DNA from 4 places in the Kocuria sp. KSNUG genome. Region 2 is predicted to be linked to each of the others. Evidence: riboswitches for the same ligand, from Rfam matches in the RefSeq annotation. Region 2 holds a riboswitch; each other region holds the start of a gene.

Region 1 (7,240 bases), 600 kb from region 2:
CAGATTGCCCGCCGGAGAACCGCCCGTGTACCCGTAGTCCCAGCGGCTCGTGTGGAAGATTTTCCCGCCGAAGTCTGAGATGCCTGGCACTTTGGGCAACTGCGGTTTTGTGAGTGCGCCGTTGGAACGCAGGAGGAACCGAGCCGAGAAGCGGTCCCCACGATTGGTCTCCACGTCCCAGCGATTCGTTCTCTCATTCCATGTGGCACCGGTGGCGCGCGTCTGGAAATACGCTCGTTGGTACAAGTCGTACTGCCGCCCGATCCGCTGCGCATGCTCGAAGATCTCCGCGCCATCGGCATAGCGCTTGCTGGGCATGTAGCCCGTCTCCTCGAGAAGTGGCAGGTAGATGTAGGACTCGATGTCGCACTGCGCCCCGGGATACCGGTTCCAGTACCACGTACCGCCGAAGTCGCCTCCGAATTCGATGATCCGGAAGTCGGTCACCTCGTTCTGCATGAGGTAGGCGCCCGCGGTGAGACCGCCGAATCCCCCTCCGAGAACCAGCACATCGAGTTCCTCGGTCACTGGCTCACGCGCTATCGGCTCTGAGAAGGGATCATCGTCCGAGATCTCCAACACATCGTTCAGGCCCTGAAACTGCTCCAGCGGATCCGTTCGCAGGCGGCCCTGCCTTTCGCGCTGCAATCGATCACGGATCTCTTGCGGGTCAAAAGTGAGATCCACCGGAATGTTCGATTCGGGAAGCGTGAATGACATGGGAGCTCCTACCTCAGATGGGGCACGCGTCAGCGGTGCCGCGGCGGCCGCGCACAACCTGTGGCCGACCCGTGATCCGAGGGTAGGTAGGCAGGGTGATCTGCACAACAGGCATCCCAGTATTTGGCGGGCGTCATGACCCGCCGGCGAGGAGGGGGCCCGCGCCTCGGCGCGCGCTCACGGACGGTGCACAACGATCAGAAGACCGCTGTCCGGCACCACGAGCGCACCCCGCGGCTGGCCCGTCACACATCTCGGAGGCATCGACTCCCGTGAAATCAGGGATGCACCGGCTCCTCGCCCCGGACCGTGGGCTCCGGCAGGTACACCTGTCCCCCGGCGGCGAGGAACTCCTGGCTCTTGCGCTGCATCCCGGCAATCGCGGCCTGGTTCTCCGCGCTGCCGTAGGTGTCCCGGATGTCCTGGGAGATGCGCATGGAACAGAACTTGGGCCCGCACATCGAGCAGAAGTGCGCGGTCTTGGCGGGCTCGGCCGGCAGGGTCTCGTCGTGGTACTCCTGCGCCGTCACCGGGTCCAGGCCCAGCCCGAACTGGTCCCGCCAGCGGAACTCGAAGCGCGCCTTGGACAGCGCATCGTCGCGTTCCGTGGCGCCGGGGTGGCCCTTGGCGATGTCCGCGGCGTGCGCGGCGATCTTGTAAGTGATCACCCCGGTCTTCACGTCGTCCCGGTTGGGCAGTCCCAGGTGCTCCTTGGGGGTCACGTAGCAGAGCATCGCGGTGCCGTAGCGGGCGATCTCCGTGGCGCCGATCGCCGAGGTGATGTGGTCGTAGCCCGGCGCGATGTCCGTGGCGAGCGGGCCCAGGGTGTAGAACGGGGCGCCGTCGCACAGCTCCTGCTGGCGCTCCACGTTCTCGCGGATCTTGTGCAGCGGAATGTGCCCGGGGCCCTCCACCATCACCTGCACATCGTGCTCCCACGCGCGCTTGGTCAGCTCGGCGAGGGTGTCCAGCTCGGCGAACTGGGCGGCGTCGTTGGCGTCCGCGATGGAGCCCGGGCGCAGGCCGTCGCCCAGGGAGAACGCGACGTCGTACTGCGCGAAGATCTCGCACAGCTCGTCGAAGTGCGTGTAGAGGAAGTTCTCCTCGTGGTGGGCCAGGCACCAGCCGGCCATGATCGACCCGCCGCGCGAGACGATGCCGGTGACGCGCTCGGCGGTGAGCGGCACGTAGCGCAGCAGCACGCCCGCGTGGACGGTCATGTAGTCCACGCCCTGCTCGCACTGCTCGATCACGGTGTCCCGGTAGATCTCCCACGTGAGCGCATTCGCGTCCCCGTCCACCTTCTCGAGCGCCTGGTAGATGGGCACCGTGCCGATGGGGATGGGTGAGTTGCGCAGGATCCACTCGCGGGTGGTGTGGATGTCGTTGCCCGTGGAGAGGTCCATGAGCGTGTCCGCGCCCCACTTGGCGGCCCACTCCAGCTTGGCCACCTCTTCGCTGATGGAGCTGGTCACCGCCGAGTTGCCGATGTTCGCGTTCACCTTCACCAGGAACTTGCGCCCGATGATCATCGGCTCGGACTCCGGGTGGTTCACGTTCAGCGGGATCACCGCACGCCCGGCGGCCACTTCCTCCCGCACGAGCTCCACGTCGCACTGCTCCCGCAGCGCCACGAAACGCATCTCCGGGGTCACGACGCCGCGGCGCGCGTAGTGCATCTGGGTCACCGTCTTGCCGGGCCGGGCCCGCCGGGGTTCCGGCTTCCTCCCCCGCCACTGCTGGGACGGTGCACCGCGGCGCACGGCGCCGCGGCCGTCGTCCTCGAGCTTGCGGCCGCGGGCCTGGTGGACCTCGGTGTCCTCACGGGCCTCGATCCACTCGGCGCGCCAGGGCTCCAGCCCCTCCTCCGGGACACTGCCCGGGCCCATGGTGCGGTACACCCGAAACGGTTCGTTGGGGGTGCCGTCCGGAGCGTCCAGCTGGTGGATCTCCGTGACGGGCACACGGATGCCGTGCTCCCCGTCCTCCACCCAGCTGAGGCGGTGGGACTCGTGCTGCTCGGACTGCTGGACGGGGTTCTCCCCGGTGCGGTTCTGGGCGCCCTCCTGCGTGGAGGTCTCAGGGGCAGATGTGCTGGGGGTGTGCGAAGGCAAGGCCGTTCCTCACTTCCTACGCCGGTACGAGCCGGTTCAGGTTCGACGGTCCCGGGCAGCACTGGCCCGATCTCAGCCCCCGCGTCTGGGGCTCCCGTGTGGACGGTCACATGTCTAGCACACATCCGGCGGTGAGAGGGCGACCCCGCAGCATTCCCTTGGCTGGCCTCTTGCCGCCGTGATCGCGGCCCGTCCACGGCGCCGCCACGCCCGTGGCAGTATCGTGGCGCGCGAGGCGGGTCGTGCGGTCCTGATCGCGCCGTCCTGCCCGTGCCTCAGCATCCCCCTGACCAAAGGCTTGTCCCCCATGGCCCTGACCGTCCGCAAGAAGCGCTTCATCGGGCGCATGATCGGGCACGCCACCAACCCGGTGCGGGTGCACTGGCGGACCTGGCGCCGTCAGGAGCAGCGTCACACCATCGGTGGCGTGGAGATCGTGCTGCCACCGGAGCACAACCTCCCCTATTACCAGCGCCGGGATCCCACGTACGACGCGTACGCCATCGACCTGCTCGCCCGGCTCGCGGCCGGGAACCGGCACGTCACGGTCATCGACGTGGGAGCGAACGTGGGAGACACCGCGGCCGCCGTCCTCGCCTCGGACCCACGGAGCTCGGTGATCAGCGTCGAAGGTGATCCAATGTTCCTCGGCTACCTGGCCCGCAACCTGGCTGCGCACGCCGAGCGCGCCACCGTGGTGGAGGGGTTCGTGGGACCGGTGGGCACGCGGGTGTCCTTCAGCCGCGCCGGCTCCACGGGCGGGTTCCAGCCGGAGGAGGGCGCCGGCGGGCACGCCGTCGAGGACTGGGTCTCCCCCGCATCGCTGCTGGCCATGCCCGCCCCCGAGGACCTGGTGGTGTGGAAGAGCGACATCGACGGCTTCGACATCCACGTGTTGGTGCACCACTGGGACGCCATCGACTCCCGCTGCGACGTCCTGTGGTTCGAGTACGACTCACCGCGCACCCTGGGTGACCGCGCCGACGACGAGCGCCTGATCCGGGCCCTGGCTGCGAGCGGTCGCACGCTTCTCGTCCACGACAACCTGGGCCGCCGCATGGTGCAGCTGCCGCCCGGTGACAGCACTGGGCTGCGCACGCTCTCCCGCTGGCTGCACGAGCAGGTGGACGGTCACGTGGTGGTTCCATACCTCGACGTGTGGGCCCTGTCCCCTGAAGCGGTTCAGCTTCTCCAGTGCGACTGAATCGACGACCGAAAACGATCCCGAGAATTGCTCAGACTGCTGATAAACAGGCGCAGTGCACTGACCATTGACGCGTCGACAATTACGCGGGAAATACGCTGACCCGCCCGCCCCATTCGCCGTCTTTCGCAGCTCCCAGGAGTAGCGTGAAACACGTACCTGACGACTTCAAAGACTGCGGTTCAGGCACTGACGAGGGGCGATCATGACGGCAACTGTGCACCGAGACCACCGGACATCTTCCACACCGGGCAGACGCCTGCCGGTGTCGAACTTCGCGGCGAAAACCACGATGGCCGTCACCGGGCTCATTTTCGTGGGATTCGTGTTCGTCCACATGTACGGCAACCTGCACATCTACCGCGGGCAGGAAGAATTTGACCACTACGCGCACTGGCTGCGCGAGATCGCCATGCCGCTACTGCCCTACGAGGGCATGCTCTGGATCCTGCGGGTGGTCCTGCTGATCAGCCTGGCACTGCACCTCGGGTGCGGCCTGCTGCTGTGGACCCGCGCCCGCCGCGCCCGGGGCAAGTTCCGGCGCTCCGGCCTGACCCGCGGTGAGGCCTGGATGGCCCGATCCATGCTGGGCACCGGCATCGTGATCCTGCTGTTCGTGATCTTCCACATCCTCGACCTCACGCTGGGCGTGCAGCCCGCCGCCACGGACTCGTTCGAGGCCGGTTCCGCGTACGCCAACCTCGTGGCCAGCTTCCAGCGTCCGCTGGTGGCCGGCTTCTACATGCTCACCATGCTGGTGCTGACCGTCCACGTGGCCCACGGCACGTGGACCGCCGCCAACGACCTGGGCGCCACCGGCAAGCGGCTGCGTCAGATCGCGGCCTGGGTGGCCGGGCTGGTGGCGATCGCCATCTGCGTGGGCAACATCTCCATCCCCATCATGGTTCTTCTGGGAGTGATTCAGTGATGACGGCTTCTTCGACGCCCCAGGCCCTTCTCGACGAGCTGCGCACCGTGGGCTCCGACCTGCCCGGCCTGTCCGCAGAGGTCCCCGCCTCCGAGATCTGGGCGGACCGCCGGTTGCACTACCGCCTCGTGTCTCCCTTGAACCGGCGCAAGTTCACCGTGATCGTGGTGGGCACCGGGCTGGCCGGCGGCGGCGCGGCGGCGGCACTGGGAGAGCTGGGCTACAACGTGGAGGCCTTCACCTTCCACGACGCTCCCCGCCGCGCCCACTCCGTGGCGGCCCAGGGCGGCATCAACGCGGCCCGTGCCCGCAAGGTGGACAACGACTCCGTGGCCCGGTTCGTGAAGGACACCGTCAAGGGTGGCGACTTCCGGGGCCGCGAGGCGGACGCCTGGCGCCTGGCCGAGGAGAGCGTCCGGGTCATCGACCACATGAACGCGATCGGCGCGCCCTTCGCCCGCGAGTACGGCGGCCAGCTGGCCACCCGCTCGTTCGGTGGCGTGCAGGTCTCCCGCACCTACTACACCCGTGGGCAGACGGGCCAGCAGCTGCAGGTCGCGGCCGCCCAGGCGCTGCTGCGGCAGGTCTCCACGGGCCAGGTGAACCTGCACACCCGCACGGAGATGCTGGACCTGATCGTCGCGGACGGCCGCGCCCAGGGCATCGTGGTGCGGGACCTGGTCACCGGCACGATCTCCGCCGTCACGGCCGACGCCGTGGTGCTGGCCACCGGCGGCTACGGCAACGTGTACTTCCGCTCCACGCTCGCCAAGAACTCGAACGTCACGGCCGCGTTCCGCGCCCACCGGCGTGGTGCGCTGTTCGCCAACCCGTGCTTCATCCAGTTCCACCCCACAGCACTTCCGGTCTCCAGCGAGTGGCAGTCCAAGACCACCCTGATGAGCGAGTCCCTGCGCAACGACGGGCGGATCTGGGTCCCGGTGGAGCCCGGGGACGAGCGCGCCCCCAACGACATCCCCGAGGATGAGCGCGACTACTACCTGGAGCGCAAGTACCCGGCGTTCGGCAACCTCACGCCCCGCGACGTCGCCAGCCGTGCGGCGCGCGCAGAGATCGACTCGGGCCGCGGCGTCGGGCCCCTGAAGAACTCCGTGTACCTGGACTTCCGGGACGCGATCGAGCGGCTCGGCAAGAAGGTCATCGCGGAGCGCTACGGCAACCTCTTCGAGATGTACTCGGACGTCACGGGTGAGGACCCGTACGTGGAGCCCATGCGGATCGCCCCGGGCGCGCACTTCGCCATGGGTGGGCTGTGGAACGACTACGACATGATGACCTCCATCCCGGGGCTCTTCGTGGGCGGCGAGGCCGGCTGGGGCTACCACGGCGCGAACCGCCTGGGCGCGAACTCCCTGCTCTCGGCGTGCGTGGACGGCTGGTTCACGCTCCCCTACTCCGTGCCGAACTACCTGGCCCCGCTGCTCGGCAAGCCGCGCCTGTCGGTGGACGACGACGTCGTGCGCGCCGCGGTTGCCGAGGCCGAGGCCGACGTGCAGGCGCTGATCGACATCCGTGGCACCCAGGGCCCGGAGCGCTTCCACCGCCGCCTGGGCGACCTGCTCTACGCGAAGTGCGGTGTCACCCGCTCCGCAGAGGGTCTGGCCGAGGGCCTGGAGGGCATCCGCGCGCTGCGCGAGGAGTTCTGGAGGGACCTGCGCGTGCAGGGACGCCCGGACGCCTTCAACCAGGAGCTCGAACGGGCCGGCCGCGTGGCCGACTACCTGGACATGGCCGAGCTCATGTGCCTCGACGCGCTGGACCGGGACGAGTCCTGCGGGGCGCACTTCCGGGAGGAGCACCAGACGGAGACCGGCGAGGCTCAGCGCGACGACGCCCACTGGCTCTTCGCCTCGGCCTGGGAGCGTGTCGGGTCAGACGACGCCGCCGCGCCCGGCCCGCGCTACGTGCGCCACCAGGAGCACCTCGAATTCCCGAGCGTCACGCCCGAGACCCGCGACTACCGATGAGAGGACCATCCTCATGAAACTCACGCTGAAAGTCTGGCGACAGGAATCCGGTGCGGAGGACGGGCACTTCGTCGAGTACCCGCTGGAGGACGTCGGGCCGGAGTTCTCCCTGCTCGAAGCGCTCGACAAGCTCAACGACGACCTCGTGGCCCGCGGTGAGGACCCCGTGGCGTTCGACTCGGACTGCCGCGAGGGCATCTGCGGGGCGTGCGGGGTGACCGTGGACGGCAGGCCGCACGGCCCGCAGGCCAAGACCCCCTCGTGCCGACAGCACCTGCGCTCCTTT
Region 2 (7,240 bases):
CCACGTCCGTGAGCCCCACGCGCGAGGCGATGGCCACGCCGTTCCACTGGCTCACGCCGAAGTGCGCCACCTCGTAGCCCGCGAACTCGAACAGCTCCCACGGGAAGTTCTCGTCCTTGGCCTTGGTCTCCTGGATGGCCAGGACGTCCACGTCCGAGCGGTCGAGCCACGCCTCGATGCGGTCGGCCCGGGCGCGGATGGAGTTCACGTTCCACGTGGCAATTCTCATGGGCACCACCGTAGCCACCCGCGCCGCACCGGAGAAACCGTGCAGGGCGCCCCGCACGGTCCACGGCCGCCGCAGGCACGGGGCACGACGCCGCTGGGCCGGGTCCCACGCACGGGGCCGGTGCGGCGCGTGGGGCCTGGGACGGTCGGGCCTTGCACGCCGGGCCTCACAGGTCGGTACGCCCAGGGGACCGAGCACCCCCACCGGAGGATCCCGCGGGCCGCACGCCCGGGCCGCGGGCGTCGTCGTGCTCCCGCGCCCCACGGGCGGGGTGCCGCCCCGCGTTCACGCCCCGCCGGAGGCGAGACGCCCGACGCGCCGAGCACCCCCGCTCGTGATTGCCGCTCACAGCGGCCCCGCTCCCCGCCGCGGGCGTCGTCGTGCTCACACGCCTCAGGCGTGGGGGACCACCTCCGGCCCGGAGCCGATTCCCCGGGGACTTCCACCGGGATCCCAGGCGGGAGGCGGGACGCCCGGGAACACGGGGCAGTAGTGTGGCGGGATGACCCCCACGAACGTGCTGTCCCAGATCAGAGAACGCCGCATCCTCCTCAAGACCGCGGGCGTCGGAGCGGGGGCCCTGCTCGCCGCACAGGTCGTGGTGGTGGCGTCGCTGGCCGGGGTGGACTGGTGGCAGCAGCGCGGGCGCAAGCAGCGTGATGCGCCGCGTCCGGGGACGTTCTCGGCGCAGGTGCAGGACTCGGAGCTGACCATCTACACGTCCGGGAAGGACGTCTACGAGGACATGCTCGAGGCCATCGACAACGCAGAGCGCTCCATCCACTTGGAGACGTTCATCTGGAAGAACGATGAGATCGGGCAGCGCTTCCTGGACGGCATGAACCGCGCTGTGGAGCGCGGCGTGGACGTGTTCGTGATCTACGACGGCTTTGCCAACCTGGTCATCCCGCAGACCTTCTACTCCTTCGACAGCGACATCCACGTGTTCCGCGTGCCGTTCCTGCGCCGCCCGTTCTGGAAGGGCCCCCTGCGGTTCTCGGGTCTGAACCACTCCAAGATCCTGGTGGTGGATGACGAGATCGGGTTCGTGGGCGGGTTCAACATCGGCTCCCTGTACTCCCGGCAGTGGCGGGACACGCACATCCGTGAGGTCGGCCCGGCCGTGTGGGGTCTGCGCAACGCGATCGCCACGGTGTGGAACGAGGACCGCGAGCCGGACAAGGAGATCGAGTGGGTCCCGCCGCAGAGCTGGGATCCCGAGGTGCGGGTGAACGCGAACCTGCCCATCCAGATCGTGTACCCCATCCGTGAGATGTACATGAACGCGATCGACCGGGCGCAGCACCACATCTGGATCAACACCCCGTACTTCATCCCGGACCAGCAGGTGCTGGACACGCTCCTGGACGCCGCGCGCCGCGGGGTGGACGTCCGGGTCATGGTCCCCAAGGACTCCAACCACATCCTCTCGGACTGGGTGTCCCGGGGGTTCTACGGCCAGCTGCTGGAGGGCGGGGTGACCATCCTGCTCTACGGCGCGTGCATGATCCACGCCAAGACCGCCACGATCGACGGCCAGTGGTCCACCGTGGGCACCGCCAACCTGGACCGCCTCTCCCTGTCCTTCAACTACGAGACCAACGTGGAGATCGTGGACCCGGACTTCGCCGCCCAGATGGAGAAGGTCTTCCTCGCGGACAGCGAGCACTGCGAGGAGCTCACCTCCCCCCAGTGGCGGGAGCGCCACCCCATGGCGCGGGTCGCGGAGGTCCTGCTGGTCCCGCTGCGCCCCCTGCTCTGACGTCCCCGGCGTACGACGACGCCGCACGGCCGGCCCCCGCACGCCCGTCACGGGAGCGCCGTCGTGCGGAGGGCGTCAGCCCTGGGTAAGGTGGCCGCGCAGCCTGGTGGCGGTGTACTCGGTGCGGAACAGGCCGCGGCGCTGCAGCTCGGGGACCACCAGGTCCACGAAGTCCGTGAGCGAGTCCGGCTGCACGGGCGGCATGAGGTTGAAGCCGTCCGCGCCGCCGTTCTCCAACCACTCCTGCATGCGGTCCGCAATCGACTCCGGGGTGCCCACCATGGTGCAGTGCCCACCGCCGGCGGCCAGGCGCCCGAGCAGCTGGCGGACCGTGGGGTTCTCCGCCTCGATGATCCGCAGGATGGTGCCGTAGCGGCCCTGCGGACCGGTGAACTCCCCCAGGGGCGGCAGCGGGGGCACGGGCGCGTCCAGGTCCCAGCCCGAGCAGTCCTGCTCCACGAACGTGGAGAGCTGCGCGAGTGACTGCTCCACGGGCAGCAGCCGGTCCACGCGGTCCTGCTTGGCGAGGGCCTCCTCGTGGGTGCGGCCCACGTAGGTGACCAGCCCGGGCATCACGACCACGGACTCCGGATCGCGCCCGGCCCGGGCCACCTCCGCCTTGACCGAGGAGTAGTACTCCTGGGCGGCGGGGAGGTCGTAGGCCACGGCGTAGATCCCCTCCGCGAAGTCCCCGGCCAGGGCCTTGCCGGGCCCGGACGCGCCGGCCTGGAACAGCACCGGCTCGCCCTGCGGGGAGCGCGGGACCGTGAGGGGTCCGTCCACCAGGAAGTGTCGGCCCTCGTGGTCCAGGCGGTGGACCTTGGAGGGGTCCGCCCACCGGCCCTCGGGGTCTGCGGTGACGGCGTCCTCGTCCCAGCTGGCCCACAGGGCGCGGGCCACCTCCACGAACTCGCGGGCGCGCTCGTAGCGCTCGTCCTTGGGCGGCATGGCCCGGTAGCCGTGGTTGCGGGCCTCGGCGTCCCACATGGAGGTCACCACGTTCCAGCCCGCCCGGCCGCCCGAGATGTGGTCCAGGGACGCGAGCATCCGGGCCGCGTGGAACGGGGTGAAGAACGTGGAGGACACCGTGCACACCAGGCCGATGCGTTCGGTGGCCCGCGCCATCGCGGACAGTGCGGTCAGCGGTTCGAGGGACCAGTGGGGTCCGCCGGAGACGTCGCCCACGCTGTGGCCGTCCGCGAAGAACACGGCGTCGAACAGGCCGCGCTCGGCGGTCCGCGCGAGCTCCTCGTAGTAGCTGATGTCCGTGAGGCGGTGCACCGAGGAGTTCGGGGCGCGCCACGCCGCCTGGTGGTGGCCGGTGCCGTAGAGGAACGCGTTGAGGTGGAGGCGGCGGGCCGGTGCCTTCGTGGGCGACGACGCCGCAGCCACCGTCCGCGGCGTCGGCTCGGCTTCGGGGGCGGGTGCCGACGCCGTGCCCCCGGCAGGTGCCGTGCGCTCGGGAGCGGGCCGGGCGGCGTCGTCGTGCGCGGAGGGGGCGGCCATGTCAGTCCATCACCAGCCCGCCGTCGACCACGAGGTTCTGGCCGGTGACCCCGCGGGACCAGTCCGAGGCGAAGAACAGGGCGGTGTCCGCGAACTCCTCCGGGGTGGTCACGCGGCCCAGGGGAGTGCCGGCGGCGATGAAGTCGAAGACCTCGTCCGGGGTGGCGGCGCTCGCGTCCGTGGTGCGCAGCAGGCCGCCGGAGATCATGTTGACGGTGATGCCCTGCGGGCCCAGGTCCTTGGCGGCGGTGCGGGTGAGGGAGAGCAGGGCGGCCTTCGCGGCGGTGTAGTCGTGGTAGGGGACCACGGGGTTCTGGAAGAGGTTGGTGCCGATGTTGATGATGCGGCCCTCACCGGCCTCCGCCATGCCCGGGGTGACCGCGTGCATCACATTGAGGGCCCCGATCACGGCGCCCTGGAACTGCTGCGTGAGGTTCTCCGCGGTCAGGTTCTCCAGGGTGGGGCGGGCGTCCCCGTTGAAGCTGAAGTCCACCAGGGCGTTGTTCACCGCCACCGTGATCGGCGCGCCGAAGTGCTCCCGGGCCCGGGAGACCATGTCCCGCACCTGCTGCGCGTCGGTCACGTCCGCCTGGACGGCCAGGGCGCGGTCCTCGCCGAGCTCCGCGACCAGGGCCCGGGCGCGGTCCTCGCTCGCGTGGTAGTTGGCGACGACGCGCGCCCCCTCGCGCGCGAACGCCCGGCTGAGGTGCTCCCCCAGCCCGCGGGCTCCGCCGGTGACCAGGACGATGGTGTTCTCGATCCGCATGCTCACTCCTGTGGCTCACGGCGAAGAAAGCGGTGCGCCACCTGCGCGGTGCGACCGTGACATCCCTTCGCCAGTACTAACTGGACAGGTTCGACGGGTGTCATCTCAGCCGCTTTGACTTCCCCATCTGTGTGCCCGGTGGGCTGAGAGGGAAGGGTGGCGGCACCCCGTGTCACTGGTGGTCAGTGTAGCCAGGGAGCTCTGGCGAGGATCAAGGGGGTGGGTTGACCGGGGAAGGACGGGGCCGCAGGGAACCCTGATAGAAAAGTGGTGGGACCGATTGACCGGTGCTGTGCGCGGCGCTCGGCGGCGGCGCACGGCAACCAGAACGGAGACGGGCGAATGTCAGATCGAACAGGCGCTTCACGGGCGAGGAACGTCGGATGGGTGCTGTGGCTCGCCGCGTTGCTCGTCTGGATCGCGGGACTCGTGGCCGAGCGACTCCTGTACTCCGGATCCCTGTCCTGTGAACTGGGCGACGGAAGCTCGATCTACGGTGAGGCGGGGTGGAGCTGGGTGCCACTGGGCCACATGTGCACCTGGGAGAACGTGGGCGGCGTGACGATCGTGGACGAGCCGTCCATGATGACTCTCGTTCCGGCGCTGGTCCTGCTCCTGTGGGGAATCAGTCTGGTGATAGCTCGTGCTTCCAAGCCACAACCGCGCCGCAGTCCGGAGTAGCCGGTCTTGCCGGTGGCGGCTCGGTCAGGACAGGCCGTTGCTCGCGGGGCGGCGCGCCTCGCGACGCCGATCAGCCTCGATTTCCGCACGCCGTTCCTTCACCGCCTTGGAGAAGAAAATGACGGCGAATAGCAGTTCCATGGTCATGAGCAGCCATGATTCCCGCGCTCCGACGAAGGTGATCACGAAGAGGGCCGCCATCACGGAACCCTGAATCAGGCAGCCCGTGGATTTCCGTTTCAACATGCCCCCACCGTAGGCAGATGCTCGTGAGAACGCCTCGTCTCCCGGGCTGCCGCGACGGAAAAGCCGAACGGAGTGCTGGGCGGCTCCTGTCCGGCAGCCGCCCCGAGTGCGCCACGCAAAACCGCCCTGCTACCCTTGATGGCTGGTGTGCCGGGAAGTCTGGTCGGCGGAAACAAGCGTGATGCCCGTCGACACTGGAGTACTCCATGCCCCTGCACCACACGACCACCCCTGCCCTCCGTGAGCCCGGATCCCCGGAGCCCGTGGCGCAGGAAGAGTCCACCGGCTTCGTCTCGGAGCCCGGTTTCTTCAACCATCCTGAGCCCCCGTGCGAGCCCGACCACCCCTCGGGTGGCGTCTTCTCCCGCCTGCAGGACGTCCTGCGCCGCGAGACTGTGGCCGGCATCCTCCTCGTGGTTGCCGCCGTCATCGCCATCGTCTGGGCCAACTCGCCCTTCGCGGAGAGTTACTTCGCCCTGCGTGACCTCAAGGTGGGCTACGAGCCGTGGCACCTGAACCTCAGCCTCGGCGCCTGGGCCGCGGACGGGCTGCTCGCCATCTTCTTCTTCCTCGTGGGTCTGGAGCTCAAACGCGAGTTCGTCGCGGGTGACCTGCGGGACCTCAGCAAGGCGGCGGTGCCGATCGCGGCGGCCGTGGGCGGCGTCGTGGTCCCCGCGCTGATCTACGCGGCCGTGAACGCCACGAACCCCGAGACCCTGGGCGGCTGGGCGATTCCCACCGCCACGGACATCGCCTTCGCCGTGGCGGTGCTCGCGATCGTGGGCTCGCACCTGCCCAGCGCGCTCCGCCTGTTCCTGCTGACCCTGGCGGTGGTGGACGACCTGCTGGCCATCACGATCATCGCGATCTTCTACACCGACGAGGTGCACGTGCTCCCGCTGCTCCTCGCGCTCGTCCCGCTGGCCGCGTTCGGGCTGCTGGCGCACCGCTTCCCCCGCTTCTTCGCGCACCGCACGTGGGCCGCGTGGGTGATCCTGGTGCCGCTGGCCGTGGTCACGTGGGCCCTGGTCCACGAGGCCGGGATCCACGCCACGGTCGCGGGCGTGCTGCTCGGTTTCGCCGTTCCCGTCATGGGGGCCAAGGCGTCCGGGGAGCCCGTGGAGCTCGCCGAGCACCTGGAGCACCGCGTCCGGCCCCTGTCCGCCGGGTTCGCGGTGCCGGTCTTCGCGTTCTTCTCCGCGGGCGTCGCAGTGGGCGGCTGGGACGGATTGACGACGGCGCTCGCCGCCCCCGTCACGCTCGGCATCATCGCGGGCCTCGTCCTGGGCAAGCCGCTGGGCATCATTGCCGCCACGTGGCTCACCACCGTGCTCACCGGGCGGAAGCTGGACCCGTCCTACAAGTGGATCGACCTGGTGGGGATCGCGCTGCTGGCCGGGATCGGGTTCACGGTGTCCCTGCTGATCGCGGAGCTCAGCTTCGACCCGTCCGCGGCCGCCGGGGACCAGGCCAAGGTGGCCGTACTGACCGCGTCGGTGCTGGCAGCGGTGCTGGCCGGTGGTTTGCTGGCGGTCCGCAACCGCCACTACCGGGTGGGTGCGGTTGCTGCCGGATCAGGGAACACCGCGTCCCACGCATAGCAGTGGGGGGCTGGTCCTCCGTCGCCGGGCAGGGGCTCAGCCCTCCCGTCACCACCCGTCCGTCGGCGTGACCCACCGCCCCCCTGCCGCCCGCACGGGCCGCGTGGAGGTGGAACCACGCCGGGCGCCGGAGCCGAGGACGGCGCAGGGGCCCACTCGTGAACGAGTGAGCCCCTGGCCGCAGTCCCGGATCTGGAGAACTGCCAAGCGGAGTGATGATCAGCGACCGGTGCGGTCGGTGCCGTCCACATTGGTGTTGCCCGCGTTGGGGGTGCGGTCCGTGGAACCCGCGGTGCGCGTGCGGTCCGTGGCCCCAACGTTGTGGGTACGGTCGGTGGTGCCCACGTTGTGGTTGCGCTCCACGGGAACGGTCTTGTTCTTCTTCAGCAGGCCACCCAGACCGGCGAGACCGAGCAGGCCCCACAGGCCGGCGTTGCCGTGGCCTTCGT
Region 3 (7,240 bases), 1.1 Mb from region 2:
ACGATCCCGATGAACGGGTTGGGGAAGCCGAACAGCTCCGCCTGCGGGGTGCGCATGACCGTGCCGCAGGCCAGCCACGCGTTGATGTCGCAGCTCGCCCGGTGCCCGGCGTCCTGGTACAGGGCCAGCCGCTCGGCCACGAGCTCCGCGGACGCCGCGAAGCCGATCAGGGAGAGGACCACGGCCAGCACCCCCAGGTGCGGTCCGAGCGCGTCACGGGTGGCGGAACCGTGTCCGAGGGGGTACCGCTCGGGTGTCCCGTGGCGGTGGTGGGTGCGGGGCGGGATGCTGAACTCACGCGCCCGATCGTAGACCACCGGCCGGGGGACGTGCCGCGCGGAGGTGCGCCTCCGGTGGCTCCCACCGCGGTGGAGCTGTGGCGTGCACCACCAGGATGCGCGGCCACAGGGGACGACTGTGAGATACTGGTGCGCGGTCGGTCCTCAAGCCGCACGTGAGGCACCGGCCCGGCAGGAGCACCGACAACCATCGGTACGGACCCGCGGCTCTCACAGGATCGAGCGCGTCCGCCACCGGTTCAAGTTCGCGGTCCCACGGACCGAGCGACTCGGGCATCCGCCGGCTCGCGGACAGCGCGCCCCACAGGCCGCGCCCGCGGGTACGACACCGACTTCCGGCGGCCGCGTGGAGAACACCGGCTCGACCGACCGAGCACACCTCGGGCCCGGGTGCGGACGGTGCCCCGAGCAGGAGCACAACTGCACATGGAACCTGAACAGGACACCACCGCACAGACCCCCGAGGCCACGGTGACCCCCGTGGACGGCACGAGCCAGGCGATCGCCACGGCCGCCGCCGTCGACGCCGGCGAGGTCCCCGCCGCTCCGGAGCCCGCCGCCGAGAAGGCGGCCGAGGAGACGAACGAAGCAACCGCGGCCCACCAGGCGGACGACGACGCCGCGGCGGGCCAGGACACCGGGTCCCAGAAGACGGAGACCGCGGAGCAGGACGGTGCCGCGGCGGAGAAGGCCACCGATGCCTCGGCCGAGAACACGGCGTCCGACGACGACGGCTCCGCGCAGGAGAGCACCCAGCCCCCCACGCAGGACGACTTCGGAGCCTTCGGCCCCGGTGCCTCGTTGCTGTTCCGCGCCCCGGACCCGGAGGAGATCCGCCGTGCGGCCGAGGCGCAGAAGGCCCGCCTGCGCGAGGCCGCCCAGGAGCGCGATGCCGAGCGCGCGGCGCACCGCGACGAGGACGAGGACGACGAGAACGGGAGCGTCTCGAGCAGGCGGCGCCGGCGGCGTCGTCGCGGGGACGAGGACATGGAGCTCGTGGACGACTCCGACGGCTCCGTGACGCGGGTGCGCGCCCCGCGCGGCGCGTCCGAGGGCACGGGCAGCGACGAGGTGGTCGGTGTCCGGGGCTCCACGCGCCTGGAGGCCAAGCGCCAGCGCCGTCGCGAGTCCCGCCAGTTCGGCCGCCGCCGCCACGTGATCACCGAGGCCGAGTTCCTGGCCCGCCGCGAGTCCGTGGAGCGCAAGATGCTGGTCCGTCAGAAGGAGGACCGCATCCAGATCGGCGTGCTCGAGGACGGGATCCTCGCGGAGCACTTCGTCTCCCACACCACGCAGGACTCGCTGATCGGCAACGTGTACGTGGGCAAGGTGCAGAACGTCCTGCCGTCCATGGAGGCCGCGTTCGTGGACATCGGACGCGGGCGCAACGCCGTGCTCTACGCCGGCGAGGTGGACTGGGACGCCGCGGAGCTGGGCAACAAGCCCCGCAAGATCGAGAACGCCCTGAAGCCCGGCAGCACGGTGCTCGTGCAGGTCACCAAGGACCCCGTGGGGCACAAGGGCGCCCGGCTCACCAGCCAGGTGTCCCTGCCGGGGCGCTACCTCGTGTACGTGCCCGGCGGGTCCATGACCGGGATCTCCCGCAAGCTCCCGGACGTGGAGCGCCAGCGGCTCAAGAAGATCCTCAAGGACCGGCTGCCCGAGGGCGCGGGCGTGATCGTGCGCACCGCTGCGGAGGGCGCGTCCGAGACCGAGCTGACCAACGACATCAACCGGCTGCGCTCCCAGTGGGAGCAGATCCAGGAGAAGGCGGGCTCCACCAAGACCCTGGCGCCGGAGCTGCTCTACGCCGAGCCGGACCTCACCATCAAGACGGTCCGCGACGTGTTCAACGAGGACTTCACCGCCATGGTGGTCCAGGGCGAGCAGGCGTGGGACAACATCGAGGCGTACGTGACCTACGTGGCCCCGGACCTGCTGGACCGGCTGCAGCGCTGGACGGAGGACGAGGATCTCTTCGAGCACATGCGCGTGGAGGAGCAGATCCAGAAGGCCCTGGAGCGCAAGGTGTTCCTGCCCTCCGGCGGCTCGCTCGTGATCGACCGCACCGAGGCCATGACCGTGGTGGACGTCAATACCGGCAAGTTCACCGGTTCCGGCGGCAACCTCGAGGAGACCGTCACCAAGAACAACCTCGAGGCCGCCGAGGAGATCGTGCGCCAGCTGCGGCTGCGGGACATCGGCGGGATCATCGTGGTGGACTTCATCGACATGGTCCTGGAGTCCAACCGGGACCTCGTGCTGCGCCGGCTCGTGGAGTGCCTGGGCCGTGACCGCACCAAGCACCAGGTGGCGGAGGTGACCTCCCTGGGTCTCGTGCAGATGACGCGCAAGCGCATGGGCACCGGCCTGCTCGAGGTCTTCTCGGAGCCGTGCGAGGAGTGCGCGGGCCGCGGCGTCGTTGTCCACGACCACCCCCTCAAGGGTCGCTCCACGGCCACCGCGCCGGACCACCGCGGCGGCAACCGCAACGAGCGCAAGCGCTCGCGGCAGAAGCAGAACCAGCCGCAGGACAAGCCCCGGTCCAACAACCGGGGTGGCGCGGACGACCAGCAGCAGGCCCGGGACGAGGCCGCCCGCACGGCGTTCGCGAACATCGCGGCCGCCTCCTCCCACGAGGACGACGACGCCCAGGGCGCCTCCCGCGGCGGAGCCGAGCACAAGGACTCGACCGGCCAGCACGCGGAGCACGGGAACCAGGGCCCGGAGCAGGCGTCCGAGCACGGTTCGGCGGACTCCGAGAGCGGGCGGCGTCGGAAGAAGCGCCGCGGCAAGCGCAGCCGCGGTCGCGGGAACCAGGGCGAGGACACCGCCACCGAGAACGGTGGGAACGGTGCCTCCGAACCCCGCGGCGAGCACGCCGCGGGTGACGCCGGGTCCAGCCTGACGATCCACGGTGAGGTCATCGAGCTCCCCCAGGGGCAGAAGGACGAGCGCGCGGAGCAGGAGGCGCTCACCCTGGACTCGCTCTCCGCGGCCTTCTCGGCCGAGGACTCCGGCGAGGACGCGTCGCAGGACCGCGCCGGGTCCGGTCGCGGCTCCGCACGGCGGGGCGGGGAGGGCTCGAAGGGCCGCGGGGGACGTTCTACGGGCCAGCGCGGCCGGGGTCGCGGCAACGGCGCGGCGTCGTCCGACCCCGAGCAGACCCGGCCCGAGCAGCCCGAGGGCTCCGCGCCGGAGCGGGACGCGCAGAAGCAGGCGCCGTCCGAGAGCGGAGCTGGAGAGCAGGCCCCGTCCGGGCGCGTCACGGCGGCACAGTCCGCCACTGACGCCGCTCCCGCCAAGCGGCGCCGCGGTTCCCGCCGCGCCGTGGCTCCCACGGCCGCACCGGGTGCCGGAAGCGTGGAGACTCGTGAGTACGACGCCGCCGAGCGCTCGGCCACGCGGTTCACCGCCGCGGCAGCGCCCGTGGGCTCGGCCTCCTCGGACGGTCAGCCCACCATCGTGGGTGTGGGCGTGAGCGCCCGGGACATCACGATGACCCCCAAGGGGGACTGAGGCCCCGCGCGGCGCTCCCGGGAGGGCCGCGGGGAGCACCCACCACAGGAGCGCTCGGACTCGTCCGGGCGCTCCTGTGGCATGATCGGGACCACGTGCACGGGGTGCCGCACGGCGGCTGAGAACACACCCGTAGAACCTGATCTAGCTCGTACTAGCGAAGGGAATGTCGTGAACCTCACGCCTTCTGTCCCCGCCCCCCGCGTCCTCTCGATCGCCGGCACGGACCCCACGGGTGGTGCCGGGCACGCCGCAGACCTGAAGTCCATCGCCGCCATGGGCGGCTTCGGGCTGAGCGTGGTCACCGCGGTGGTCGCGCAGAACACGCAGGGCGTGGTGGCCGTCCACACCCCACCCGTGTCCGTGCTGCAGGCGCAGCTGGACGCCGTGGCGCAGGACGTGGAGCTGGATGCCGTGAAGGTCGGGATGCTCGGCTCGGTGGACGTCATCGAGACGGTGGGGGCGTGGCTCGCGGCCCACCGTGTGCCCGTGGTCGTGATCGACCCCGTGATGGTGGCCACCGCCGGCGGGCGGCTGCTCGCATCCGACGCCGAGGACGCACTGCGCGGCATCCTGCACCACGCGGACCTGATCACCCCCAACCTGCCCGAGCTCGCCGTGCTCGCGGAGCGGCCCGTGGCCACCACGTGGGACGAGGCCCTCGAGCAGGGCCGGGCCGTGGCGGAGACGTTCGGCACGCGGGTGCTGGTCAAGGGCGGGCACCTGAGCGGGGAGTCCACCCCGGACGCCCTCGTGGTCCCGGGCCGGACCGATCCCGTGGCCCAGTACTCGGGGACGAGGGTGGCCACGCGCAACACCCACGGCACCGGGTGCTCGCTGTCGTCCGCGGTGGCCACGGTCGTGGCGCGCACGGGGGACTGGGCACAGGGCATCGACACCGCCCGCCGCTGGCTGCGCGGTGCGCTGCGTGCGGCGGACTCCCTGCACGTGGGCCACGGCAACGGCCCGGTCCACCACTTCCACCACGTCCAGGACCTCGTCACGGACCCCGCCTTCGTGGCCGCGGCGTCGTGCGGGGACACCGAGGAGCCCGGCAGCCGCTTCACCGACGAGCTCTGGGAGGCGAGCGCGCCGATCCGCGAGCGGATCGCGGTCCTGCCCTTCGTGGTGGGGCTGGGGGACGGCACGCTGGAGCGGGACGAGTTCGAGCGCTACCTGGACCAGGACATGCAGTACCTGGACGCCTACTCGCGGGCCCTCGCGCTGCTCGCGGCGGCGGCACCCGAGGAGAGCACCCGGGAGTTCTTCGCCACGGCGGCGGCCGCCGTGGTCACGGGGGAGTCCGCACTGCACCGCGCGCGGCTGGACGGGCGCGCCCCGCAACCGCCCTCCGGGACCACGAGCGCGTACGCGGACTTCCTGCTCGCCCGCACGGGGCAGGACGGGTTCGCGGTGGGTGCCGCCGCGGTCCTGCCCTGCTACTGGCTCTACGCGCACGTGGGGGCGGCGCTCACGGCGCGGGCACGCCGCACGGGGCTGCAGGGGCATCCGTACGCGGACTGGCTCGAGACCTACGACGACCCGCAGTTCCACGCCGCCACGGAGGTGGCCCGTGCCGCCGTGGACCGCGCCGCCGAGCAGGCGGACACCGCCACGCGCGAGGCCATGCGCCGCGCGTTCCTGCGCGCGTGCCACCTGGAGCTCGAGTTCTTCGCACAGACCTCGGCCGCCACCGCACGCCAGGAGGGCTGATCCCGCACGGCGGAGAGCCCGCGAGTGGCGTGACTTCCGGGGATCGGGTAGTCTGGACTGTCGGTGCCGGACACCGGTGTGCGCATAGTCGTTTTCATGCGCCCGGACTCGGCACACTCGGGTGAACTTCCTGTTCTCGGTGCGACAGCCACGCAGAGAGCGGGTCGGTCACAGACCACCGCGGCGTGATGTCTCGACATTCGCAGTCCGGCAGGAGCCCACCCGACCTTTACACGCAGTCCATAGATGTCGAGAGAAGTGAGTTCCCAAGTGGTGTACGCGATTGTCCGCGCAGGCGGCCGCCAGGAGAAGGTTTCCGTCGGAGACCTCGTGACCCTTGACCGCGTCGCCGGCGAGGCAGGCAGCACCGTAGAGCTTCCTGCGCTGCTGCTGGTCGATGGGGACAAGGTCACCTCCGACTCCAAGACCCTGGCCGACGTCAAGGTCACGGCCGAGATCGTCGAGGACCTGCGCGGTCCCAAGATCTCGATCATGAAGTACAAGAACAAGACCGGCTACAAGAAGCGCCAGGGCTTCCGTGCTGAGCTGACCACGGTCAAGATCACCGGCATCGACGCCTGATTTCCCGGTCCCCCATACATTTCCAACGAAGGTAGGCACACACCATGGCACACAAGAAGGGTGCGAGCTCCACTCGCAACGGCCGTGACTCCAACGCCCAGTACCTGGGTGTCAAGCGCTTCGGCGGCCAGTCCGTCAACGCCGGCGAGATCATCGTCCGCCAGCGTGGAACCCACTTCCACCCGGGCCTGAACATGGGCCGCGGCAAGGACGACACCCTGTTCGCCCTGGCCGCCGGTGTCGTCGAGTTCGGCACCCGTCGTGGCCGCCGCGTGGTCAACATCCAGACCGCCGAGTAGTCAGTTCTTCCGGACCCCAGGGTCCACCCGCCGTCACCGCAGCGTGACGGCGACCACTGGAGGGTGGGCGCGTCACGCGCTCACCCTCTAGTCTTTTCAGGACAGCCCCGTCTCCCCGCCCCGCGCGGGGGACCCCAGAATCCGAGGAGCCACGTGGCCAGTTTTGTTGATCGAGTCATCGTCCACGCCACGGGCGGCAACGGCGGCCACGGCTGCGTCTCCGTCAAGCGCGAGAAGTTCAAGCCGCTCGGCGGCCCGGACGGCGGCAACGGCGGGGACGGCGGCTCCGTGATCCTGCGGGTGGACGGGCAGTCCACCACCCTGCTGGGCTTCCACCACGCCCCGCACCAGAAGGCCCCCAACGGGGAGCCCGGCAAGGGGGACATGCGCCACGGCTTCAAGGGCCAGGACCTCGTGCTCTCCGTGCCGGACGGCACCGTGGTCAAGGACCGCGAGGGCAACGTGCTCGCGGACCTGCTGGGGGAGGGCAGCGAGTATGTGCTGGCCTCCGGCGGCATGGGCGGGCGTGGCAACGCGGCGCTCGCGTCCCCCAAGCGCAAGGCTCCCGGTTTCGCGCTGCTCGGCACCCCGGGTGAGGAGCAGGAGGTGGAGCTGGAGCTGAAGTCCATTGCGGACATCGCGCTCGTGGGCTTCCCCTCCGCCGGCAAGTCCAGCCTGATCGCCGCGATGAGTGCCGCGCGGCCCAAGATCGCCGACTACCCCTTCACCACGCTGGTCCCCAACCTGGGTGTGGTCCAGGCCGGCGACACGCGCTTCACCGTGGCGGACGTTCCCGGTCTGATCCCGGGCGCGTCCGAGGGCAAGGGA
Region 4 (7,240 bases), 230 kb from region 2:
ATGCCGTCCATGGCATACGAGCAGGGCCACGGTGAGAACGTGGTGAACGTGATCCTCGTGGACATCCGGGCGTGGGACACCATGGGGGAGATCTCCGTGCTCACCGTGGCCGCCACCGGGATCGCCTCCCTGATCTTCGTGAAGGGCCGCGGCGACCGGCTGCGCAGCGAGCGCCACCAGCTGGACACCCGGCGGCTGCAGGCGCTGCGCGGCGCGGACTCCGCGGCCCACTCCACGCAGGCCAGGACCCAGGAGATCGAGGTGGCCCGGCGCTTCTCGTCCCGCCCGGACGCGGACCCGTTCCTGCTGGCCGGACGCACGCTCGCCCCGGAGCGGCGCTCGATCATCTTCGAGGTCGTGGCGCGCCTGCTCTTCCACACGTTCATGCTGGTCTCCCTCTACCTCCTGCTCGCGGGGCACAACGACCCGGGGGGCGGGTTCGCCGGAGGGCTCATGGCCTCCCTGGCCCTGACACTGCGCTACCTGGCCGGCGGCCGGTACGAGCTCGAGCGGGCCACTCCCGTCAACGCGGGGTGGATGCTCGGTGCCGGACTGGCCCTGGCCTCCCTGTACGCCCTGACGCCCCTGTTCTTCGGCGGCGCGGTCATGGAGAGCTACACGTTCGAGTGGGACCTGCCGCTGTTCGGCCACGTGAAGTTCGTGACCGCGCTGATCTTCGACGTGGGCGTGTACCTGATCGTGGTGGGTCTGGTGCTCGACATCCTGCGCTCGCTGGGCGGGCGGATCGACGAGCGCATCGAGCGCTCGGCCGTCGAGGACGGACGCAAGCGCACGGGCGGGGGCTCCCGCATCCGGCTGACCCGCAACGGACCCGTGATGACCGCCACCCGCTCCGAGGACCCGGACGCCCCCGAGGGCTCCATGGTCTCGGGGGACGAGACCTCGGAGGTGCGGCCGTGACCGTCAACCTGACCCTGCTCGTGGTGATGGGAGTGCTGTTCTCCGTGGGGGTGTACCTGCTCCTGGAGCGCTCGCTCACGCGCGTGCTGCTGGGCCTCATGCTGCTGACCAACGGAGCGAACCTGCTGATCCTGCACACCAGTGGGGTGCCGGGCGCGGCACCGCTCTACGACTCGTCCCTGGATCCCTCCGAGTACTCGGACCCGCTGCCCCAGGCCCTCGTGCTGACGTCCATCGTGATCTCCCTGGCCACCACGGCGTTCCTGCTGTCCATGATCTGGCGCTCCTGGATCCTGGCCCGCCGGGACGAGATCCAGGACGACCTCGAGGACCGTCGCGTGGCCCAGCAGTCCTCGTACGACGCCGAGGACGACGACGCCATCCCGCAGGACGCCTCGGAGTTCGCCACCCCGGAGGCCCCCTTCACGCCCTCGCGCCACAACGCCGAGGAGGCCTCGGAGTCACCGGGCCACCACAGGGTGGAGAGGCAGCCACGCACGGACAGGAGGGATCCGCATGAGCACTGACCTGGCGCAGCTGGCACCGCTCGCGGTGCTCATCCCGTTCCTGGGCGCGGCCCTGAACTTCGTGATCGTGCACCGCAACAGGCTCCAGCGCACCGTGACCGTGGGAGCCATGGCACTGACCCTGCTCCTGGACGCCGTCATGCTCGCGGACGTGTGGAACCAGGGTCCGCAGGCCGTGCACCTGGGCGGCTGGGCGGCCCCGTACGGGATCGTCATGGTGGTGGACCAGCTCTCCGCGCTCATGCTCGTGGTGTCGGTGGTCGTGTCCCTCGCGGTGCTCGTCTACGCGGTCAGCGAGGGCGTGGCCGGCGGGGACGACGAGGGCCCCATCTCGATCTTCTACCCCACGTTCCTGCTGCTCGTGGCCGGTGTCTCCAACGCGTTCCTGGCCGGAGACCTGTTCAACCTCTACGTGGGCTTCGAGATCCTCCTGACGGCCTCCTACGTGCTGCTCACCATGGGAGGGACCGCGCAGCGCATCCGGGCGGGCGTGACCTACGTGGTGGTCTCCGTGATCTCCTCGATCCTGTTCCTCATCACCCTGGGGATGATCTACGGGGCCACCGGCACCGTGAACATGGCGGACCTCTCCGTGAAGCTCGCGGACCTCCCGCAGGGCACGCAGCTGCAGCTGCACCTCATGCTGCTGATCGCGTTCGGGGTCAAGGCCGCGGTCTTCCCGCTGTCCTTCTGGCTCCCCGACTCCTACCCCACGGCCTCCGCGCCGGTGACCGCGGTGTTCGCGGGGCTGCTGACCAAGGTGGGCGTCTACTCCATCATCCGCACCGAGACCCTGCTGTTCCCGGACCGGCAGATCAACGGGCTGCTGATGTGGGTGGCCCTGCTGACCATGCTCGTGGGCATCCTGGGCGCGCTGGCCCAGATCGACATCAAGCGCATGCTGTCCTTCACGCTCATCAGCCACATCGGCTACATGATCTTCGGGATCGCCGTGGGCACCCCCCAGGCTCTGGCGGCCGTGGTCTACTACATCGCCCACCACATCGTGATCCAGACGAGCCTGTTCCTGGTGGCGGGGCTCATCGAGCGCCGCGGCGGGTCCACCAACGTGGACCGCCTCGCGGGGATGCTGCGGATCTCGCCGCTCCTGGGAGTGCTGTACCTCATCCCAGCTCTGAATCTGGGTGGCATCCCGCCGTTCTCCGGCTTCCTGGGCAAGGTGGGGCTGCTCGAGGCGGGCATCGCGAGCGGCACCTGGCTGGACTACCTGCTGGTGGGCGTGTCCGTGCTCGTCTCGCTGCTCACGCTGCTCGTGCTGATCCGGGTGTGGAACCGCGTGTTCCTGCGCCGCGTGGAGGATGCCGAGTACCCGGATCCCGTGCTGCGGGCCACCACGGCCCAGGGGCACCACCCGCGCAACTCGCGCGTGGTCACCGGGAACCCGGGCAGCATGCTGTCCGGCGGGTCGGACGTGGTGCTGCTGCCCAGGACCATGGTGGGGGCCACCACCGCTCTCGTGGTGGTGGGGGTCGCGCTCACGGTCTTCGCGGGTCCGCTGTTCGACCTTGCGGGCAGCGCCGCGGACAACCTGGTGCACCCGGACCGCTACGTCGACGCCGTGCTGGCCCCCGTGGGCGAGGGCGGCGTGAGCGAGGAGGCACCATGAGCACGTCCGCCGTCCGGCGCCAGGCCCGCAACTCCCTGCGGGCCGAGCTGCCGCTGATCCTGTGGCTCGTGGTGGTGTGGGGAGCACTGTGGGGCGACTGGAGCCCCGGCAACCTCATCTTCGGGCTGCTGCTGGCCCTGCTGGTCACACGCACACTGGTGCTGCCCCCGGTCCGGCTGTCCGGTCGCTTCAACGTGCTGCACTTCGCCCTGTTCGTGGTCACGTTCGTGTGGCAGGTGGCCAGGGCCAGCATCCACGTGTTCCGGGTGGCGCTCGTGCAGGGACCGCGCGTGCACAACGCGGTGCTGCGGGTGCCGCTGCGGCAGAACAACGATCTGCTGATGACCGCCGTGGGGCACACCATGGCGCTGATCCCGGGGTCGCTCGTGGTCGAGGTGGACCGGGGGAACGGCATCCTCTACTTCCACGTGCTGGACATCGCCACGCCGGAGCAGGCCGAGGCGTTCCGCCGTTCGGTGCTGGACATCGAGGCGGCCTGGATCCGGATCATGGGCTCGCGGGAGGACCTGGCACTGCTGCCGGTCAAGGGGGACCCGGACCGCACGGAGGCCACGGGAGCCGTCGAGTCCCCCACCGAAGACATGGACGAGGCCGGGAGCGGGCCCGGAGAGGAGCGGTCATGACCCTGTTCGACGTCGCCGTGTGGGTGTGCGGCGTGATCCTCGCGCTCGCCGCCGCGGGCACCATCTACCGCCTGGCCAAGGGGCCGTCCCTGCTGGACCGGGTGATCGCCACGGACGTGCTCCTGGCCATCGTGGGCGCCGCGCTGGCCGTGGAGATGGTGTACCACCGCCACACGGACAACCTGGTGCTGCTCGTGATCGTCTCCCTCGTGGGATTCCTGGGCTCGGTCACGGTGGCGCGCAACGTGGGGCTGGACCGCTCATGAACTGGCACACGGTGACGGACGTGGCGGCAGTGGTGTGCCTGGTCGCGGGGACGTTCATGTCGCTCGCGGCCGCGGTGGGCCTCGTGCGCTTCCCCGATCTGCTCTCCCGCATGCACGCGGGCACCAAGCCCCAGGTCTTCGGGCTGCTCCTGCTGCTCACCGCGCTCGCGCTCGCCAGCGGGGAGCCCCGGATGATTCCCCTGCTGGTCCTCGCGTGGATCTTCCAGCTGCTGACGGTCCCGGTCTCCGCGCACATGGTGGGCCGTGCGGCCTACCGGTCCAAGCACCTGCACGAGGAGAACCTCGTGGCGGACGAGCTGCGCGACGTCGTGGCCCGGGCCGGCGAGGACCGCCCCGACTGACGACACACGGAGCGGCGCCACCCGGGCAGGTGGCGCCACCCCGGCGCACGGGTTCGTATGCTGGGGTGGGAGCACGACGCCGTCGGCCACCACGCGCCGGCGGCACTTTCGAGAACCGAGGAGATTCCCATGAACAAGGCGATGGACATTTTCGGCACGGTGGCCTCCCTGGGCGGCGTGGCCGTGGCCAACAAGGCCATGACCGTGGCGTGGAAGCAGATCACGGGCAACGAGCCCCCCGCCAAGAACCCGGACGAGGACGAGGCCTGGCGCGACATCATCATCTGGGCCGTGATCACCGGTGTGGTGGCCACGGTCATCAAGGTGGGCATCTCCCGCCAGGTGGCCAAGATGCAGTCCGACGACAACGACTCCACGAAGTCCTCGCAGGCCGAGATCTGAGTCCTGCTCCGGCGGCACTCCCGCTGCTGAGGGTCATGCGCCACGCGGTGCGCCCTCACGGCGGGAGTGTGCCGGGACCGGGGTGCGGCGCACGGCGTTCACCTCTCACCACGGCGGTCGGCCGGGGCGCTCCAGGCGCCCCGGCCGACCGCCGTGGTGGTCTAGACTGGTGGCTCAACGACAGGGGAGCGCCACCGCGGCGCTGAGAGTGCGCGTGAGCGCAGACCCTCGAACCTGATCCGGTTCATACCGGCGCTAGGGAGTCGAGCATCTCAAGAGCCCGTCCGCCACGGTGCGCGGGGCTCTTCCCCTCCTGGAACCTTCAGGAGGAATTCCCATGACACAGCTCAGCAGCACCCCCACCGGAACCGCACGGGGCACCGCCCGCCCACAGTCCTGGCGGGTCGTGGACATCGTGGTGGCGGCGGTTCTGGCCGCCGCGTGCGCGGTGATCTTCTGGATGTGGTCCAACCTGCTGTACCCCGTGGTCGCCACGGCCTCGGTGGCGTATCCGCCCTCGGCGGGGCTGATCTCGGGCGGCTGGCTCGTGGCGGGCACCCTGGGGGCGCTCATCATCCGCAAGCCCGGCGCGGCCCTGTTCTGCGAGCTGCTCGCGGCAGTGCTGGAGGGCTTCCTGGGAACCCACTTCGGGTGGACCGTGGTGATCTCCGGGCTCATCCAGGGCCTCGGCGTGGAGCTCGTGTTCCTCCTGACCGGCTACCGACGCTTCGGCCTGGCCGTGGCCACGGCGGCCGGTGCGCTCTCGGGACTGTTCCTCGGGGTGAGCGAGAACATCATGTACAACTACGAGTGGGCCCTGGACCAGAAGGTCGTCTACGCCGCGCTCACCACTCTTTCCGGCGCGGTGATCGCCGGCGCCCTGATGTGGCTCGTGGTGCGGGCGCTGCAGGCCACCGGGGTGCTCGGGGCGCTGGCCTCCGGCGCCACGCGCCGTCGATGACGGAACCGACGGCACCCGGGGACACCACGGAACCCAGGGACTCCGCAGAACCGGTGGACGCGGCGGAATCCGGGAGACCGGCGACATCTGCGGGACCGGCGCGATCTGGAGGGTTGGCGGAACCTGCAGGACCGGAGAAATCTGCAGGGGCGGCGGAACCCGCCGTCGCGGCGGGGCCTGGCGACCGGACGGAGCCGGTGCCCGCGGGCGCGGCCGTCCGGCTCGAGCGGTTCGGGTGGCACTACCCCGGCCGTCAGGACCCGAGCCTGCGTGACGTCACCGCCGTGATCGAACCGGGGGAGCGCGTGCTGCTGCTGGGGCCCTCCGGTGCCGGGAAGTCCACGCTGCTGCAGGCCCTCGCGGGCGTGGAGCAGGACCCGGACGGGCAGTCCCGCTCGGGTGGGTTGAGCGTGGACGGGACGGACCCGCGGGACGCGCGCGGCGCCGTGGGCTTCATGCACCAGGACCCCGAGACCCAGGTGATCCTCTCCCGCGTGGGGGACGACGTCGCGTTCGGGCTGGAGAACATCTCGGTGCCCCCCGATCAGATCTGGCCCCGTGTGGACGAGGCGCTCGCGCGGGTGGGGCTGACGCTGCCCCTCGCGCACTCCACCACCGCGCTGTCCGGCGGGCAGAAGCAGCGCCTCGCGCTCGCGGGCGTCATGGCCATGCGGCCCCGGCTGCTGCTGCTGGACGAGCCCACCGCGAGTGTGGACCAGGAGGGCGCGGAGCAGCTGTGCCGGGCCGTCTCCGAGGCGGTGTCGCAGGACGGCATCACGCTCGTGGTCGTGGAGCACCGGGTGGCCCTGTGGGAACCCGTGGTGGACCGGGTGATCGTGCTGGACGAGCACGGCCGGGTGGCCTTCGACGGCCCCACCCGCGAGACCCTCCACGACGCCCGCCACCTGCTCCAGGAGCAGGGCACGTGGGTGCCCGGGTGGGTTCCGACCACGCGCGCCCCCGCCCCGGCGGACACCCGCGGCCAGGACGCCGGGCAGGTGCTGCTGAGCGCCCGGGACCTCGCCGTCTCCCGCGTGCAGCCGGCGCGGCGCGAGATCGCACGCCGGCGGCGTCGTGCCCGGAAGGCCTGGCGGCGCGGCGTGGATCCGGCGGTGGACCCCCTGGACGGCTGGGACGCGCCCGTGGCCGCCGAGGGCATCAGCCTGGACGTCCGTGCCGGCCGTGCGCTCGCCGTGACCGGCGTGAACGGGGCGGGCAAGTCCACCCTGGCGCTGACACTGGCCGGTCTGCTCGTCCCCGTGCGCGGCACGGTGCGGGCTTCCGCGGCCCTCGCGGACGGCGCGCCGCAGGACCCCTCGCTGTGGGACGGCGGGGAGCTGATCTCGCGCGTGGGCACGGTCTTCCAGCACCCCGAGCACCAGTTCCTGCGCCCCACCGTGCGCGCGGAGCTCGAGTTCGGACCGCGTCAGCTGCTGCGCCGCGCCGGGGCCTCGGGAGACGAGCTGCCGGAGCACGACGCCGCCCGGGTGGAGGACCTGCTGCGTCGCCTGCGCCTCGAGGAGCTCGCGG

Evidence for each region. Region 2 has a riboswitch for thiamine pyrophosphate ahead of AABM36_RS01360 (3-oxoacyl-ACP reductase). Riboswitches for the same ligand answer to the same signal wherever they lie in the genome.
Region 1: linked by a shared signal. The riboswitch ahead of thiC (phosphomethylpyrimidine synthase ThiC) and the one ahead of AABM36_RS01360 (3-oxoacyl-ACP reductase) in region 2 are both predicted to bind thiamine pyrophosphate.
Region 3: linked by a shared signal. The riboswitch ahead of AABM36_RS08775 (bifunctional hydroxymethylpyrimidine kinase/phosphomethylpyrimidine kinase) and the one ahead of AABM36_RS01360 (3-oxoacyl-ACP reductase) in region 2 are both predicted to bind thiamine pyrophosphate.
Region 4: linked by a shared signal. The riboswitch ahead of AABM36_RS00300 (ECF transporter S component) and the one ahead of AABM36_RS01360 (3-oxoacyl-ACP reductase) in region 2 are both predicted to bind thiamine pyrophosphate.

Annotation. Positions count from the first base shown of each region.
Region 1 is NZ_CP150981.1:2,461,232-2,468,471, forward strand. It holds gene AABM36_RS10760 (flavin-containing monooxygenase) at 1-720, opposite strand, end outside; gene thiC (phosphomethylpyrimidine synthase ThiC) at 999-2,834, opposite strand; TPP riboswitch at 2,831-2,942, opposite strand; gene AABM36_RS10770 (FkbM family methyltransferase) at 3,142-4,038, shown strand; gene AABM36_RS10775 (succinate dehydrogenase cytochrome b subunit) at 4,304-4,966, shown strand; gene AABM36_RS10780 (fumarate reductase/succinate dehydrogenase flavoprotein subunit) at 4,966-6,954, shown strand; gene AABM36_RS10785 (succinate dehydrogenase/fumarate reductase iron-sulfur subunit) at 6,968-7,240, shown strand, end outside.
Region 2 is NZ_CP150981.1:298,272-305,511, reverse strand. It holds gene AABM36_RS01375 (exodeoxyribonuclease III) at 1-229, opposite strand, end outside; gene AABM36_RS01370 (phospholipase D-like domain-containing protein) at 732-1,991, shown strand; gene AABM36_RS01365 (LLM class flavin-dependent oxidoreductase) at 2,067-3,497, opposite strand; gene AABM36_RS01360 (3-oxoacyl-ACP reductase) at 3,499-4,263, opposite strand; TPP riboswitch at 4,309-4,443, opposite strand; gene AABM36_RS01355 (hypothetical protein) at 4,651-4,944, shown strand; gene AABM36_RS01350 (hypothetical protein) at 4,969-5,190, opposite strand; gene nhaA (Na+/H+ antiporter NhaA) at 5,397-6,791, shown strand; gene AABM36_RS01340 (hypothetical protein) at 7,011-7,240, opposite strand, start outside.
Region 3 is NZ_CP150981.1:2,006,363-2,013,602, reverse strand. It holds gene AABM36_RS08785 (vitamin K epoxide reductase family protein) at 1-317, opposite strand, end outside; gene AABM36_RS08780 (Rne/Rng family ribonuclease) at 726-3,818, shown strand; TPP riboswitch at 3,909-4,002, shown strand; gene AABM36_RS08775 (bifunctional hydroxymethylpyrimidine kinase/phosphomethylpyrimidine kinase) at 3,990-5,531, shown strand; gene rplU (50S ribosomal protein L21) at 5,802-6,113, shown strand; gene rpmA (50S ribosomal protein L27) at 6,158-6,412, shown strand; gene obgE (GTPase ObgE) at 6,566-7,240, shown strand, end outside.
Region 4 is NZ_CP150981.1:65,707-72,946, reverse strand. It holds gene AABM36_RS00335 (Na+/H+ antiporter subunit A) at 1-921, shown strand, start outside; gene AABM36_RS00330 (Na(+)/H(+) antiporter subunit C) at 918-1,448, shown strand; gene AABM36_RS00325 (Na+/H+ antiporter subunit D) at 1,438-3,075, shown strand; gene AABM36_RS00320 (Na+/H+ antiporter subunit E) at 3,072-3,719, shown strand; gene AABM36_RS00315 (monovalent cation/H+ antiporter complex subunit F) at 3,716-3,985, shown strand; gene mnhG (monovalent cation/H(+) antiporter subunit G) at 3,982-4,347, shown strand; gene AABM36_RS00305 (DUF4235 domain-containing protein) at 4,477-4,749, shown strand; TPP riboswitch at 4,922-5,028, shown strand; gene AABM36_RS00300 (ECF transporter S component) at 5,087-5,710, shown strand; gene AABM36_RS00295 (ABC transporter ATP-binding protein) at 5,908-7,240, shown strand, end outside.